Regions from separate parts of the Novosphingobium sp. BL-S-21 genome, predicted to be linked through region 2. Evidence: riboswitches for the same ligand, from Rfam matches in the RefSeq annotation. Region 2 holds a riboswitch; the other holds the start of a gene.
The links. A riboswitch is a leader RNA that binds a small molecule or an ion and turns the genes downstream of it on or off. The one in region 2 is predicted to bind S-adenosylmethionine.
Positions count from the first base shown of each region.

Region 1 (7,503 bases), 200 kb from region 2:
CATGCCGCTATGCGGGTCGACATAGCTGCGCTCGCCGCGCCGCTCACCTTCCCGGGCCGCGAACTGGACGGTCCAGGCCGCGGCGGGATCGCTCTCCACGTTCAAGCGCTCCACGGCCTGGCCGGGCCGCTGGGCGGCGGCGCGGGCGATCACTTCGTCGGGCGAGAGGGCGGGGCCGGTCGCGTGGGAGAGCGTGACGATGCCCGGGCTGAGGGCGCGCATGATCTCGTTCTCGAAACTCAGCGTGGCGCCGGTCAAACCCATGACCGCCAGCACGAAGCCGGCCGTGATTCCGAGGAACCAGTGAATTTGGAACAATACTTGCCGCGTCACCCTGATCGCTTTCCGAAAATCTGGTGGCGCCACTCACCGTTACCCTGGAAAGCAGGTGCCGATAAGCATCCCGAACTTTCGCCAGCTTCCCCTCCATTTGCTCCGCTAATGCGATACAATCGCAATAGCAATGGGGATTTCACACGTTTGCGGGATCGACGGGGCGAGCGCTATTCGTCCAGGTCGCGGAGGTTGAGCGCCTGTCGCAGGGCCTCGACGGCCGGGATGGTCTCTTGCGCGGGCGTTCGCGTCCAGTAGTCCAGGTGCTGGAAGCGCAGGCGCTTGCCCGGTAGCTTCACGTCCTTCACGCCGGCGCCGAAATGGCGCGCCACCGGGCCGGAGATGGGATCTCCCAGAACCAGCAGCGAGGTGGGAAACCAGTGGTTTGTCCAGACGGTCGGCGCGAAAGGCGCCGCGTGATGGGGGATACGCGCGCCTTTGCCTTCGGGATAGGAGAACTGCCGGTTCCGCTCACTCCAATATTCGAAAAGCGGCGGGTCGACGGGAAATTCGCGCCGGTTCTTTCGGCGCTCGAAGGCGGCGGCATCATCGGCCAGCAGCAGGTCCGCCTTGCCCAGCGGCGAGCCGAGCGTCACCAGGTCGCTCACCAGCCAGGGGGCTTCCGGAACACCGGCCAGGGCGCGGCGATAGGCGCGCTGGGCATTGCGCCAGGCGGGCAGGGCGGTTTCCTCCAGGGCAGAACCGCCGCCGCGCCGGGCCGCCTCGAGTACCGCCCCGGCCTTCTCCAGCGCGGTCAGTCGTTCCAACAGGGGCGAGCCGGCGGCATGGAGCGCCTGGAGGCGAAGCGGATCGAGCTGCGCCCAGGCCTGGGTCAGGATGTCATAGGCGATCACGGAGCCGAGGCTGTGGCCGACCAGCACGATCCGGTCGTACTCGCCGCTTTCGGTCAGCTTGCGCAGCAGCTCGACGCCGCCGGCCCGGATCCGCTGACGGGCTTCGACATTGTCCGGCTCCGCGCGCAAGTAGCGTGCCGCGTCGCCGACATAGGGCACCAGCATGCCCACGATCACGCTCGTGAGCGCCGGGCCGATCAGGCCGGGCAGCAGCGTCCACCAGAGGCGGTGATCCGCTTCGTCGCCGGACAGGAGCTGCCAGGCGACGATGGCAATGGTGATCGCAAGACCCACCAGCCAACCCGCGATCCAGTAGGGCAGGTAGGCGCGCGGAATGCTCTGCGGGCTGCGGAAGAACAGGGAGGCGACCCAGCGGCCGATCCCGGCCACCGTGTTGCCGATCATCATGTGCGCCCAGTAATACTCGAAGAAATCGACGCGGCGGGGATCGGGCGGGTCGAAGTAACGTGTCGTCACCCGGCGCAGCTCGAAATTGTCCGAAGTGACGTCGGGCTTGGAGTAGACGGTATTGTCATAGCCCGCGACGAGCGAGCGGTCTTTCGACCATGCCGCGTCGATGAAGCTCCAGAGCGTGTCCATCGGCCGCTGCTCGCCGATGCCGTGGACGAGAATGACTGCCGTTTTGCGCACTTCTGCCAAGGATCGCCCCCCGTCTCGTCACGAAGGGCGATCGTAACATGCAAGTTATGCGGTGTTTACTGCCAATTCCTCAGAGCTTCTCTGAAAATTCGCGGTCCCCGAACCTTGCGGCACGAGGTTATTTTCCCGCGCCAGCGCGATCACATCGGCGGCGAGACGGTCGACTTGGGCGGGGTCGGCATCCCAGGCGAACATGAACCGCGCACCGCCGCCGATGAACGTGTAGAAACGCCATCCCCGGGCGCGCAGCCCGTCCAGCACCGGCTCGGGCGCGGCCAGGAAAACGGCATTGGCCTCCACCGGGAAGATCAGATCCAGTCCTTCGATCCCGGTGACGGCGCCGGCCAGCCGGCGGGCGCAGGCATTGGCGTGGCGGGCATTGCCCAGCCAGGCGCCGGTTTCCAGCACGCCGATCCACGGCGCCGAAAGGTAGCGCATCTTCGAGGCGAGCTGGCCGGCCTGCTTGCAGCGATAGGCGAAGTCCTCGGACAGCGCGTGGTCGAAGAAGATCACCGCTTCGCCCGCCGCCATGCCGTTCTTGGTGCCGCCGAAGCAGAGCACGTCCACGCCGGCCTGCCACGTGATCTGCGCCGGCGCGCAGTCCAGGGCGGCGCAGGCATGGGCGAAACGGGCGCCGTCCATGTGCAGCTTCAGCCCGAGTTCGCGGCAGGTGGCGGAAATCGCCTCGATCTCGGCCACGGTATAGACCTGCCCGGTTTCGGTGGGCTGGGTGATCGTGACGACGCGGGGCTTGGGGAAGTGGATGTCCGAGCGGCCGGTCGCCAGGCCGCGGATGGCGGCGGGGGTCAGCTTGCCGTCGGCGCTTTGGGCGACGAGCAGCTTGGAGCCGTTGGAGAAGAACTCCGGCGCGCCGCACTCGTCCGTCTCGACATGGGCCGAGGACGAGCAGATCACCGAGTGGTAGGACTGGCACAGCGCGGCCAGCGCCAGCGAATTGGCGGCCGTGCCGTTGAAGGCGAAATAGACGTCGCAGTCAGTGGCGAAAAGGTCGCGGAAGGCGTCGGCGGCGCGGCGCGTCCATTCGTCCTCGCCATAAGCGGTCGCAGAGCCGCGGTTGGCCTGCTCCATGGCGTTCCAGGCTTCCGGGCAGATGCCGGCATAGTTGTCGCTGGCGAACTGCTGCGTGGGTCCTGAGGGGAACTGTTCGGACATGCGGTCTTCCTTCTGGCGCGCGATGGACTTCGGGCGAGCCGGGAAGGAACGACGGCGATGCAGCTGGAAAACCCGTTTGTTGCCGGTCCGGCCACATCCCTTCGCATGTCTGCGAAGGTACCACCTTGCTCGGGAGCAGGTTGGTGCCGGGCGCGATCCCGACTCTTGATGCTGGGGCGCTGACTAGGCCCGGCGCCCGAATTCGTCAACCGGTTCTGCGGATTCGACCGCTCACTTATCCCTTTTCGCAGGCCGATCAGCAGTAAGTCTGACTCGACGAAATTGCGGCAGCTTCGTAGCTTTTTCCTACGCTTCCGGCCGTTATGCCGCGCGGGCGCGAGGAACCGAAGAACACATGGGGCGGACTTTCGACGCGACGGCATCCGGCGTCAGCCGGGCACGCAATGCCTTGCTGATCACCGATCCCAATCGGCTGATCAGCTATGGACGGCTGATTACGGCGATCTTCGCCGTCATCGCCATCTATCTCGACCCCACCCAGCCCAGCCGCTACCGCGCGGAAGTGCAGGACGTGCTGGCGATCTACCTCGTCATGGCGATCGTGCTGGTGGCCGTGCCGATCCGGCGGCCGGTCGATAGTCCGGTCCATTTCCTCGTCCATGTGCTGGACACCGCCATTCTCGGCTGGCTGGCGTTCCTGACCAACGAACTGACCAGCCCCTTCTTCTCGTTCCTGCCCTTCACCTTGCTGGCGATGACCGTGCGCTGGGGCTTCATGGGCGCCATGATCGGCGCGGTCATGCTGGAAGTGGTGCTGTTCACGATCGGCATTCCCGACATCCTCGACGGGGAATCGGAACTGAACGTGCTGATCATCCGCACCGTCTACTTCCTGGTCTGCGCGGTGATGCTCGGCTATTTCGGCGCCTACCGCGAGAGCAGCCGCGAACGGCTGGCGCGCCTGGCGGGCTGGCCGATGGATGCGGGCGTCGGCGACCGGCGCGGCTGGCTGGCGGAACTCTGCGGCCATTCCGGCGCGATCACCGGCTGCGAAAGCCTGATCCTCATCTGGCGCGAGCAGGACGAGCCGACCGGGTTCATCGCCCACTGGCGCAAGGAAGGCCTGCGCCTGCTGCCGCTCGACCCGGCGACGTTCCGCAGCGTCTTCGCGGAGGCGCGGCTGGACTTCATGGACCGCACCCGCGCCAGCCTCGTCAGCCCCGCAGAAATGTCCGGATTGACGCTGGCGCTCGATGCGCTGGGATTGCCGCGACCCCTGCCGCACGACTATGCCGTGCGCTCCGGCTTTTCGGGCCTGCGCTTTCGCGGCGCGATGATCGTGGTGGATCCGGACGGCCGCCCCGAAGATGCCCTGGCCCTGACCGAGATCATCGCCGCACGCACCGGTTCCGAGCTGGAGCACGTCGAGCTGGTGGCACGGCGCGCCGACAGTGCCCGTGCCGAGGAACGCAGCCGCTTGGGGCAGGACCTGCACGACAGCGTGCTCCAGGATCTCACGGCGACCAGCCTGAAATTGCGCAGCCTGGCCGCCCGTGAACCCGACGTGGCGCAGGACCTCAAGGCGATCGAGGAACTCGTCACCGAGCAGCAGCGGCGCATTCGCCGCTTCGTGGAGGAACAGCGCGACGTCTATGCGGACCAGCCCACCGACATGGTGGCGGACTTGCGCCGCCAGGCGGACCTGCTGGAGAAGAAATGGGGCGTTACCGTCGCTTTCGACTGGCACGGCCGCTCCACCCACTTGCCGCGCAACCTGGTGGAGGAAGTGATCGCGCTGTTCTCCGAGGCGACGGCCAATGCCGTGCGCCACGGGTCGGCCACTCGCGTCGCACTGGAAGCGCGGCGCGTGGGCAGCGCGCTCGAACTCGGCGTGGTGGACAACGGGCGCGGCCTGGGACCGGCGGCGAACGGGATCGGCCCGGTTTCGCTCCGCAGCCGCGCCATGCAGCTCGGCGGCTCGATCGCGCTCAATGACAGTGCCGACGGGCTGCGCGTCACCATGGTCATCCCGCTGGACGAGGCGGCATGAGCGTCGTGAACCTCAAGACCTGCCGGGTCCTCGTTGCCGACGACCATCCGCTGCTGCTGCGCGGGCTGGCCGACCTGCTCCAGGCGACTCGCGAAGTCGAACTGGTGGAAGCGACGGGCAGCGGTACGCGCGCCTTGGCGGTGATCCGCGACAAGCGGCCCGAAGTCGCCGTGCTCGACGTGTCGATGCCCGATGTCGGCGGACTGGCGATCCTGCGTGCCATTCGCGAGAACGGCTGGCCTGTGCGGGTCATATTCCTCTCGGCCACGATGACCGGAAGGCAGATCGCCGAGGCCATCGGGCTTGGCGTCTGGGGCTTGCTGCTGAAGGACTATGCCTCGGATTCGCTGCTGGATTGCCTGCATGAGGTCATGGCCGGCCACAAGTGGCTGCCCGAAGACCTCGTGGCCAAGGCCAAGCGCGGCGGCGGCGTCGATATCGGCGGCGAGATCGCCAGCCTGACGCCGCGCGAAAAGGAGATCAGCGCCCTGGTCTGCCGGGGCTTCTCGAACAAGGCCATCGCCGGGATGGTGGGATCGACCGAAGGCACGGTGAGCATCCACCTGCACAACATCTACCGCAAGCTCGACATTTCCAGCCGCACCACCCTGGCCACGCTTTTCGTCAAGTATCAGTCCCAGATCAGCGACAACGGCTGACCATGGACCGGGCAGCGGCAGGAGCGGAGGGCGACGCCGGCAGCAAAAAGGGCGGCGGACAACTCCGCTTCTGGCTCGGCGCCCTGGTTGGCGCGGTGTTCCTGGGGCTGCTCTGGACTTCGGTGGACATGGCGGCCGTGGGCGCCTTGCTGGCGCGGGCGAGCTGGCCGCCGCTGGTGCTGGCGCTGCTTGCCTATGGGCTCGATTTCCTGCTCCGCGCCTGGCGGTTTCGCGTCCTGCTCGATCCGGGCGGGCGGCAAGTGCCGTTCGGGCCGAGCGTTGCGCCTTTCGTCGCCAGCTTCGGGATCAGCGACATACTGCCGTTCCGCCTCGGCGACGTGTTCCGCGTTTACTGGTTCCACCGCAGTTTCTCGCTGCCGATGGGCCATGTGCTCGGCGCCATGGTGGTGGAGCGCGTGCTCGATCTCGTCTCGATCCTGATGGTCGCCGGGCTGGCGCTGCTTCTGGTCGACACGGCCTTGCCGGCCGAGATCGTGGCGCAGTTTCGCCTCGTGCTGTTAGTGGCGGTAGGGGCGAGCCTGCTCGTCCTGCTCTCGCCCGGCGCGATCGAGGCGGTGGCCGGATGGGCCGAACGCACGTTTCCCGTGTCTCTGGTGGCCCGCATTGCCCAGACCGCCCGCTCGGTGGCGGGGGCCGTGCGCGGCACCGGCGATCCGCGCCGCATTCTGGGCATGGTCCTGCTGTCCTTTGCGCTCTGGCTGCTGGAAAGCCTCGTCATGCTCGGTGCTTGGGTGAGCCTGGGCGGAGAGGTGGGCGGTGCATTGAAACCGCTGGTGGCCTTTGCATTCTCGACCTTGGGCACGCTGGTTCCCGCGCTGCCGGGCCATTTCGGGTCGTACGAATTCTTCGGCATGCTCTCCTACCGCGCCGTCGGCGTCGATGCCGAGCAGGCGACGGCGACGATCCTGCTGGCCCATCTGCTGCTCTGGCTGCCGACCGCGCTGTTCGCGCTGGGTTGGCTGGTATCGATGCGGCGTGAGTCTCCGCTGCTGGTCATGAAGGCGGGCCAGGCCGGCTAGGCTTGCGCCGCAGCGTGAGGCATGCGCCGGGACACCGGAAGGCCCGCCGGCAGGACGCAGCTCCTTGTTGGGATTCCCGATCATCGAGGGATAGAGCGCGGCTGGCCTTTGGCGCCGCGGCAAAAGGCGTGCGGTGCGGGCCGGACCGGCCCGCACCGCACGCGATCAGTGGAACCGGCGGGTCAGGGCTTCGGTGGCATTGCGATGGGCGACGGCCATGACCGTGCCTTGCGGGTTGACCGAAGTGGGCCCGCAGAGCAGCGAGGCGTCGTTGATGTAGAGGCCGTCGGTGCCGTGAACCTTGCCGAAGGAATTGGCCGCGGTGCGCCGGTCGTCCTCGCCCATCGGGCAGGACGAGAAGACGTGGACCGACGTGACGTTGCCGTCGCTGGCCTGAAGCAGTTCGGGCAGGCCGGCAAGGTCCGCGGGGGAATGCAGGTCCGGATAGCCTGCGAGACAGGGATAGATCCGCTGCGCACCCGCCGCGAACAGCGCCTCGCAGAGCCGGCGCAGGCCTTCGCCCAGCACCGAGAGATCGCCTTGCGAGAAGCGCACCCGCACGATGGGATCCTCGAAGCCGGGCAGGTTGCGAACGCTCGCCTCGCCGCCGCCGGACTGGACGTAGTAAATGCCCATGCGCCGCCAGCGCTCCGCCACCAGGTCCCAGTGACCGGGCCGGCCCGACAGCGCGACGCCCAGCATGGCCGGCGTGCTGATGGAGCAGCCCATGCCGAAGCGCGGCTCGAATTCCTTGACCTGGTGGACCGGGTCGA
Region 1 is NZ_CM145495.1:1,501,947-1,509,449, reverse strand. It holds gene ACZ1J6_RS06010 (PepSY domain-containing protein) at 1-333, opposite strand, end outside; gene ACZ1J6_RS06005 (alpha/beta fold hydrolase) at 504-1,847, opposite strand; gene ACZ1J6_RS06000 (threonine aldolase family protein) at 1,893-3,020, opposite strand; SAM-I-IV-variant riboswitch at 3,086-3,197, opposite strand; gene ACZ1J6_RS05995 (sensor histidine kinase) at 3,376-5,031, shown strand; gene ACZ1J6_RS05990 (response regulator) at 5,028-5,690, shown strand; gene ACZ1J6_RS05985 (lysylphosphatidylglycerol synthase transmembrane domain-containing protein) at 5,693-6,730, shown strand; gene ACZ1J6_RS05980 (GMC family oxidoreductase) at 6,896-7,503, opposite strand, start outside.
Region 1: linked by a shared signal. The riboswitch ahead of ACZ1J6_RS06000 (threonine aldolase family protein) and the one ahead of ACZ1J6_RS06720 (homoserine O-succinyltransferase) in region 2 are both predicted to bind S-adenosylmethionine.

Region 2 (7,503 bases):
CATACGCTCGTCCCGCAAGGCGAGATCGCCATCGCGGCGGGAGCCTTCCACAATGACGTGGTAGCCGTAGCCAATGAAAACGTGCTGTTCACTCACGAACAGGCCTTTGCCGACCGCGATCTGGTCTACCGCGTCCTGCGCCAGCGAGTGCCGGGCGCGGTCATCGTCGAGGCACCGGCCGCGCGGATAAGCCTCGACCTCGCGATCCGCACTTACTTGTTCAATTCGCAGCTGGTGACGCTGCCCGGCGGAGACATGGCGCTGATCCTGCCGCAGGAGGCGCGGGAGGCCTCTGCTGTCTGGGAATGGCTGGAGGAAGTGGTCGCGGCGGACAATCCCATTCGCCGTCTGGAAGTGGTCGACGTGCGCGAATCCATGCGCAACGGCGGCGGCCCGGCCTGCCTTCGCCTGCGCGTTGCGGTGTCGCGGGAAGCCCATGCCGCCATCGATCCGCGGTTCCTGCTGGACGAGCACGCCTGCGACCGGATCGAGGCGGTGATCGCGCGGGAATGGCCGGAAAACATCGCCCCTGAGGACCTCGGCGAGCCGGACTTGTGGCACCGCTGCCGCTCCGCGCGCGCGGCCTTGCTCGATGTGCTGGGCTTCGCAGCCGGAGAGCTTTGAGGCGGGCCAGGTTTCTGGTTCGCCGGATCTTCCAGGTCATCAGGTGATTCCACCCGATTGGAACATGCTTCAGCCTTCGGGTGTCTTTTTGACGACAAGCGTATCGGCGGCAATCCAGCCCAGCAGCGCCGAAGTGTTGCTGCCGAAAGTCGCCTGCGCCAGTCCGCTCCGGTCGCGGCTGCCCACGACCACGAGATCGGGCGCGAACTGCGTTATGGCGCGGGCGAGCACTTCGTCGGGCGCGCCGAGTTCCAGGCGCGGCGTGATCCTGGCGGCAAGCGCCGCCGGCAGGGCTTCGTTAGCGAGAAATTCGTCGAGCCGCGCGCCTGCCTCGCGCCGCAGTTCCTCGCGCATGCCGTCGGAATCGACCCAGCCGCGAAACGGTACGTGATAGGCGTGAACCACCTCGATCGGTACCTGGGGGAAGAGTTCGCCGGCAGTGCGCAAGGTCCGCAAGGCATCGACCGACAAGTCGACGGCCACCAGCATGCGCCGGTACGGCGTGCGGGCGCGTTGCTTGACCACCAGCACCGGAGCGGCGGCATTGCGGATGATATGGTCTACCGCCGTGCCCAGGAAATAGTCGCCGAGGTGATTGAACCGGGCGATGCCGGTCACGATGAGCGAGGGGGCAAGGTCCTGCGCCACGTCGGCAATGGTGTCGGGGGCGGGACCGGCGGGCAGGAGGATGCGGACATTGCCGGGATCGGCCGGCAGCGTCTGGCGCACGTCGTCTTCGGCCACGCGTTCCTCGGGGCGGAGGGCGTGGAGCACGCACGTCTCCACCTGCCATTGTCCGCCGAGCATGAGCGCCCGATCCACCGCGCGGTCGCTTCGCGGGCTGAGATCCGTGGCGACGAGTACCGGTCCCCGTTGTTCTGCCATGCGCGGTCCCTTCTCTTTCTTCGTTCCCGGGCCGTCCGGCCTTGCGGCGCCCGGATGTTCAGTCCTTTCAGGCCGCTTCGACCGGAGCCTTCCGGCGCGAAGCCGTGAGGCGCAGGACGGCGAATCCGGCCAGGGCGGACACGATGGAGCCGCCCAGCACGCCGATCTTGACCTCGTCGATGAGGATCGGATCGCTGAAGGCCAGTCCGCCCACGAAGAGGCTCATGGTGAAGCCGATGCCGCAGAGCAGGCACATGCCGTAAGTCTGCATCCAGGTGGCGCCGCTGGGCCGCTTGGCGATGCTCAGACGGGCGCAGAGCCAGAGCGCCAGGAACACGCCGATCTGCTTGCCCAGGAACAGGCCCCCCGCCACGCCCATGGGAAGCGGCGCGATCAGATGCTCCATGCCCAGCCCCGCCAGCGAAACCCCGGCATTGGCGAAACCGAACAGCGGCACGATGGCATAAGCCACCCAGCCGTGAAGCCCGTGTTCGAGGCGGTGCAGCGGCGATTCCTCGCTGTCCGGCGCGCCGGGCGTGGCGCGGATCGGGATCAGGCTTGCGGCCAGGACGCCGGCGATGGTCGCATGAACGCCCGACAGCAGCACGGCCAGCCAGAGCGCCGCGGCCAGGATCAGGTAGGGCCACAAGGCCTTCACGCCCACGCGGTTGAGCACGAACATGACGCCCATGATGACGCCGGCCGCCAGCAGGGCGGCGCCGTTGATCTCGCTGGTATAGGCCAGCGCGATCACCGCGACGGCGCCCATGTCGTCGACGATGGCCACCGTCGTCAGGAACAGCTTGAGCGAGGCGGGCACGCGCTTGCCGAGCAGCGCCATGACGCCGATGGCGAACGCGATGTCGGTAGCGGCGGGAATGGCCCAGCCGCGCGCTAGTCCGGGCGTGGACCCGGCGATGGCGAGGTAGATCGCCGCCGGGCAGACCATGCCGGCGGCCGCGGCGATCGCGGGCAGCGCGCGATCGGACCAGGTGGACAAATGTCCGTCGACGAACTCGCGCTTGATCTCCAGGCCGACGAGCAGGAAGAACAGCGCCATCAGCCCGTCGTTGATCCAGTGGGCGAGAGACATCGGCCCGATCATGACGTGCAGCGTGTGGAAATAGGTGTCGGCAAGCGGGCTGTTGGCCACGATCAGCGCCAAAGCTGCCGCGACCATCAGCAGGATGCCGCCGGACGCCTCACTGTGCAGGAAGGCGCGCAGGGCGGAACGGGGGCGCTTGAGCAGGGGCATCGATGTCGAGCGTTCTCGTCGGGATGGCGGGTGGGAAAAGGCGGCGGACATGGCCCGATGCCTTTGCAGATACCGGCCAGCCTAACCGGGATGTGGCCCGAAGGCCACCCCAAGCGCTGCACTCCCCGCCGGTTTCCGGCAGGAGCCTCCGTACTTTAGGGCGTGGGTACCGTTTCGAGGGTGGGCACGGGAGCGGCAGGAGCGGCGGTGGTGGCAGGAGCGGGGGCGGGCTCGGAAGGGGCCGGCTGGACCGGGGCCGCGGGGGGACTGCCCTGCGGTGCGGGCACGGCGGGCTGTGCCGGTGTCTGCTCCGCCGCGTCCTTCGTCGCTTCGGCCTTGGCTTTGGCTTCCGCTTCCGCTTCCGCTTCCTTCGCCTTGGCCTCGTCCTTGTTGTCGGCCGTCTTCATGCTCGGGCCGTAGACCGGCACCACGTCGGGCGTGATCCGGCCGTGGAGCGCCTCGATCTCCGCCTTGCGCTGCCTCAGGTAGAGTTCGCGGTAGGCGGCGTAAGGCTTGTCTTCCTTGCGGATCTTGTTGATCCGCTCGTCGAAGGCCGCGCGCTCGCCCAGTTGGTCGACGATGGTCATCGGCAGCACGACCGCCGGATTGGTGAAGGGCTTGCCGACGACGGCGGGCACCAGCAGCCTGTCCACCGAATCGCCGATGATGTCGCGCAGCGTCGTCGGGCCGACGATCGGCAAATAGAAGAACGGACCGGGGCCGACGCCGTAATAGCCCAGCGTATTGGCCAGCCCATTGGGGCGATAGGGCAGGTTGAACGGCTTCTTCTTGGCCACGTCCACCAGGCCGGCCACGCCTAGCGTTGTGTTGATCGCGAAGCGGCCTGCGGTCTCCGCCGCCTTGCCGGGCTTGAACTGCAACAGGTAGGCGGCGAAGACCACCGGCTCGCTCAGGTTGGTGAAGAAATTGCGCAGCCCCTGGCGGACGGGGCGCGGCAGGCCCTTGTTGTAGGCCTTGGCGACCGGCTCCAGCACGGCCTGGTCGACGGCCTGGACCGCCTTGAAGGATTCGATGTTCAGCTTCTGCAGCGGATCGCCCGGCGGTGCCGGTTCGGGCGCAGTGACGACGATGACCGATTCGGGCTCGTCGGAAGCGGCTTCCGGCGGGGTGGCAGAGGCGGCCGGCGCAGACGCGTCAGGAACCGTCGGGGCCGGATTTACCGGGGCCGGATTTACCGGGGCCGCAGGATCGGAGACCGGCGGAGTGGTCTCATCGGCAGGCTGAAGTGCCGCCAACTGAAGGGCGCCAACTTGCGGGTTGCCAACTTGCAGATCACCCGCCTCTGCCGCGGTATCGACGGCGAAGTGAACAGGAGCGTCGGGCACCGACGGGCCCGTCATCAACAACGCCACGGCGGCAGCCGGCAAACTCATTCGATGGTCCTTAGCATATCGCGGTCTCTGCAGCGAAGACGATTTTTCCGCGATCAGGCAATTCCGCTGGGCTTTCCGGCCGCTAGGCTCGATTTACGCTTTCGTCAATTGGACCGGCCGATGGCTGTCGCATCGCCCAAGCGCCCATTCGCCGCCTCTCGGACAGGCCGTTGCAAGATCGGGCCGAAGCGCTTATGACGCTTCCCAGCATCAAGAGTTGGGATGACGCCCAACGCCAACCTGCCGATCCGGGCAAGGTGGCACTCCCCTTGGGGAGGATGTGGCCGACCCGGCAATCAACGGATCAAGCCACCAGCGTCATCCCCGAAAGAGGACCGACGCAAGTGCCCATCAAGATTCCCGACGATCTGCCCGCCCGCTCCATCCTGGAAGCCGAAGGCGTGGCCGTGATGCGCGAAAGCGATGCGGTGCGGCAGGATATCCGTCCGCTGCGGATCGGGCTGCTCAACCTCATGCCCGACAAGGTCAGCACGGAAACGCAGCTCGCCCGCCTGCTGGGCGCCACGCCCTTGCAGATCGAGCTGACCCTGGTGCGGATCAGCGACCATGTCGCCCGCAATACCTCGGCCGAGCATCTCGAAGCGTTCTACCGCCCCTGGTGCGATGTCCAGCACGAGCGGTTCGACGGTTTCATCATCACCGGCGCCCCGGTGGAGCGCATGGCCTTCGAGGAAGTGCGCTACTGGCCGGAGCTGCGCCGCATCTTCGACTGGACGCGTACGCACGTCCATAGCTGCCTGACGATCTGCTGGGCCGCGCAGGCCTTCCTCCACCACTTCCACGGCGTGCCCAAGCATGCGCTCGACGCCAAGGCCTTCGGCGTATTCCCCCATCGCAACCGCGCGCCGAACTCGCCGTTCCTGCGCGGCATCTCGGACGAATTCGCAGTGCCGGTCTCGCGCTGGACGCAAGTGCGCCGCGCCGACCTGCCAGAGGGCGGCGATTTGCGGGTGCTGGCGGAGAGCGACGACAGCGGGCTCTGCCTGCTCCACGATCCGGCCCGCCGCGCGCTGCTGATGTTCAACCATCTGGAGTACGACGGCGACACGCTGGCCAACGAATACAACAGGGATGGCGGCCCGATCCCGGCAAACTACTACCCGAACGACGATCCCTCGCTGCCGCCGATCAATGCCTGGCGTAGCCATGGCCACTTGTTCTTCGGCAACTGGATCAACGAGATCTACCAGACGACACCTTTCGAGGCCGCGTCCATCGGCCAGTCTGCGCGGGGCGAGGCGGCAGCGGATGAACGGGCCGCAATCGAGCAGGCCGGTGGGCCGGTAGACCTGGCCCCGGCGTAACTTCGATGCCGCGCCCGGCCCGGCCGGTCGCGGAATTTTTTCCAGTCGAATGAAGCATTTGTAAATTTCTGTTGCCGGGATCGGCGGGGAGCGACGCGCATCCCGGCCGTCCGGGGGCATGGCGTCCTATAATGCCACTGCCCCCTATCGTCCCATAACAGGACTTCCATGCATTTCGCTTCTTCCGCCGGGTTGGTCCTGGCGCTGTTCTTCCTGCCCGTCACTGCCCAGGCCGCCGACGATACGCCCGACTTTTCTGTCTCGGGTGCCGCCACGATCATCAGCGACTATCGCTTTCGCGGAATTTCGCTGACCGGCAAGGATCCGGCGGTCCAGGCGACGATCAATCTCTCGCACAAGAGCGGGGTCTACCTCGGAACCTGGGCCTCCTCGCTCGACATGGGCGATCGCTACGGCCCCACGGAGGTGGATTTCTACGGCGGTTGGGCCGGGACGGTGGCTGCCGCCACCACGCTCGATGTCGCCCTGGCCTATTACAGCTATCCCGGCGGCGAACGCCCGGCGACGGGGAGCGGCGCGGCGAAGATCGAGTATTTCGAGACGACCGCCCGGCTCACTCACGATTTCGGCCCGCTCAGTGCCACGGTCGGTTCCGGCTATAGCTGGGACCAATCGGCACTCGGCGGCGACCACCTCTATCTCTTCGGAGAGACCGCCGCGCCGATCCCCGGCACGCCGCTGACGCTGAGAGCGCACGGTGGCCGCAGCAAGGGCGCGATCAGCCCGAAACCCGGCGGATATTACGACTGGTCGCTGGGCGCCGACGCGGCTCTCGGACCCGTCACCCTGGGCCTTGCCTATGTTGACACCGATCTGGGCAGCGCCTCCGCTGCCGATGCCGCCGCGCTCTTCTCGCTTACCGCGGCCTTCTGAAGATACCTCCTGGAGCTGGAAAATGAGAGACGTTTTCAACCGCATGCATATAGCGGGCAAGCTGATGACGGTCGCCGGACTGGCCATCGCCGTGCTGCTGCTGCTGGGCTTCACCGCCGTGGTGGTGGAGACCGGCTCGGCCGTGGGTGCCTTGTCGGACCAGTCCGCCGTGGCGCAGGCCGATGCCGAGGGCAATCGGGTAGAGACCGAAGTCGCGACTTTCGCGGGAACCGCCCGCGCGCTGGCCTCGACCTTGGGTGACATGCACGCGCGCGGCACGCGCGATCGCGGCCTGGCGGTGAGCGTGCTGAAGACCGACCTGCTCAAGTCCAAGGTCGCCCAGGGCAGCTGGGCCATGATCGCGCCGGACCAGTGGGACGGCGGCGACGCCGGCAAGGGCGGCCAGCCCGGATCGGGCAGCAATGGCAGCTTCAGCCCTTATTGGGTCAAGGCTGCCGGCGTGCTGACGATGTCTCCGAACAACGAGGCGGATGCTTATGAAAAGCCTTATTTCCGCAAGTCCTTCGAAAGCGGCGCGGGCGCCATCGTCGACCCCTATTCCTATGACGTGAACGGCACGACGATGCTGATGACGTCGATCACTTATCCGGTCCGCTCGGGCGAGCGCGTGATCGGCGTCGTCGGTGTCGACATGGACCTCGGCGGCGTGTCCGAGCGCCTGTCCAAGCTCAAGCCGTTCGGCACGGGCCGGGTCATGCTCCTTTCCGCCTCGGCAACCTGGGTCGCCAATCCCGATTCCTCCAAGCTCAGCAAGCCTTACGAAGGCGCGGGCCTTGACGAAGTGAAGGCCGCGCTCACCAGCGGCCAGGTGCAAGTCGTGTCCGATATCGACGTCGACGGCGTGGCCACCCGCCGCGTGGTCCGACCGATCGCGTTCGAAGGCCTGAACACCACCTGGGCGCTGGTTCTGGACGTTCCCGAGGCGACGATTGCCGCGCCTGCACGCAGCATGGCCTGGCAGCTGGTGATCGGTGGCCTGGTGATCGTTGCGGCGGTGCTGGCCACGCTGTTCTATGCGGCCGGCGGCATCATCGGCCGTCCCATGGCCAAGCTTTCGGGCGCGGTGGACCGTCTGGCCAAGGGCGAGCACTGCGCCATTCCCGAA
Region 2 is NZ_CM145495.1:1,702,204-1,709,706, reverse strand. It holds gene ACZ1J6_RS06740 (N-succinylarginine dihydrolase) at 1-624, shown strand, start outside; gene ACZ1J6_RS06735 (universal stress protein) at 694-1,509, opposite strand; gene nhaA (Na+/H+ antiporter NhaA) at 1,577-2,764, opposite strand; gene ACZ1J6_RS06725 (MlaA family lipoprotein) at 2,920-4,158, opposite strand; SAM-I-IV-variant riboswitch at 4,361-4,468, shown strand; gene ACZ1J6_RS06720 (homoserine O-succinyltransferase) at 4,503-5,483, shown strand; gene ACZ1J6_RS06715 (TorF family putative porin) at 5,652-6,377, shown strand; gene ACZ1J6_RS06710 (methyl-accepting chemotaxis protein) at 6,400-7,503, shown strand, end outside.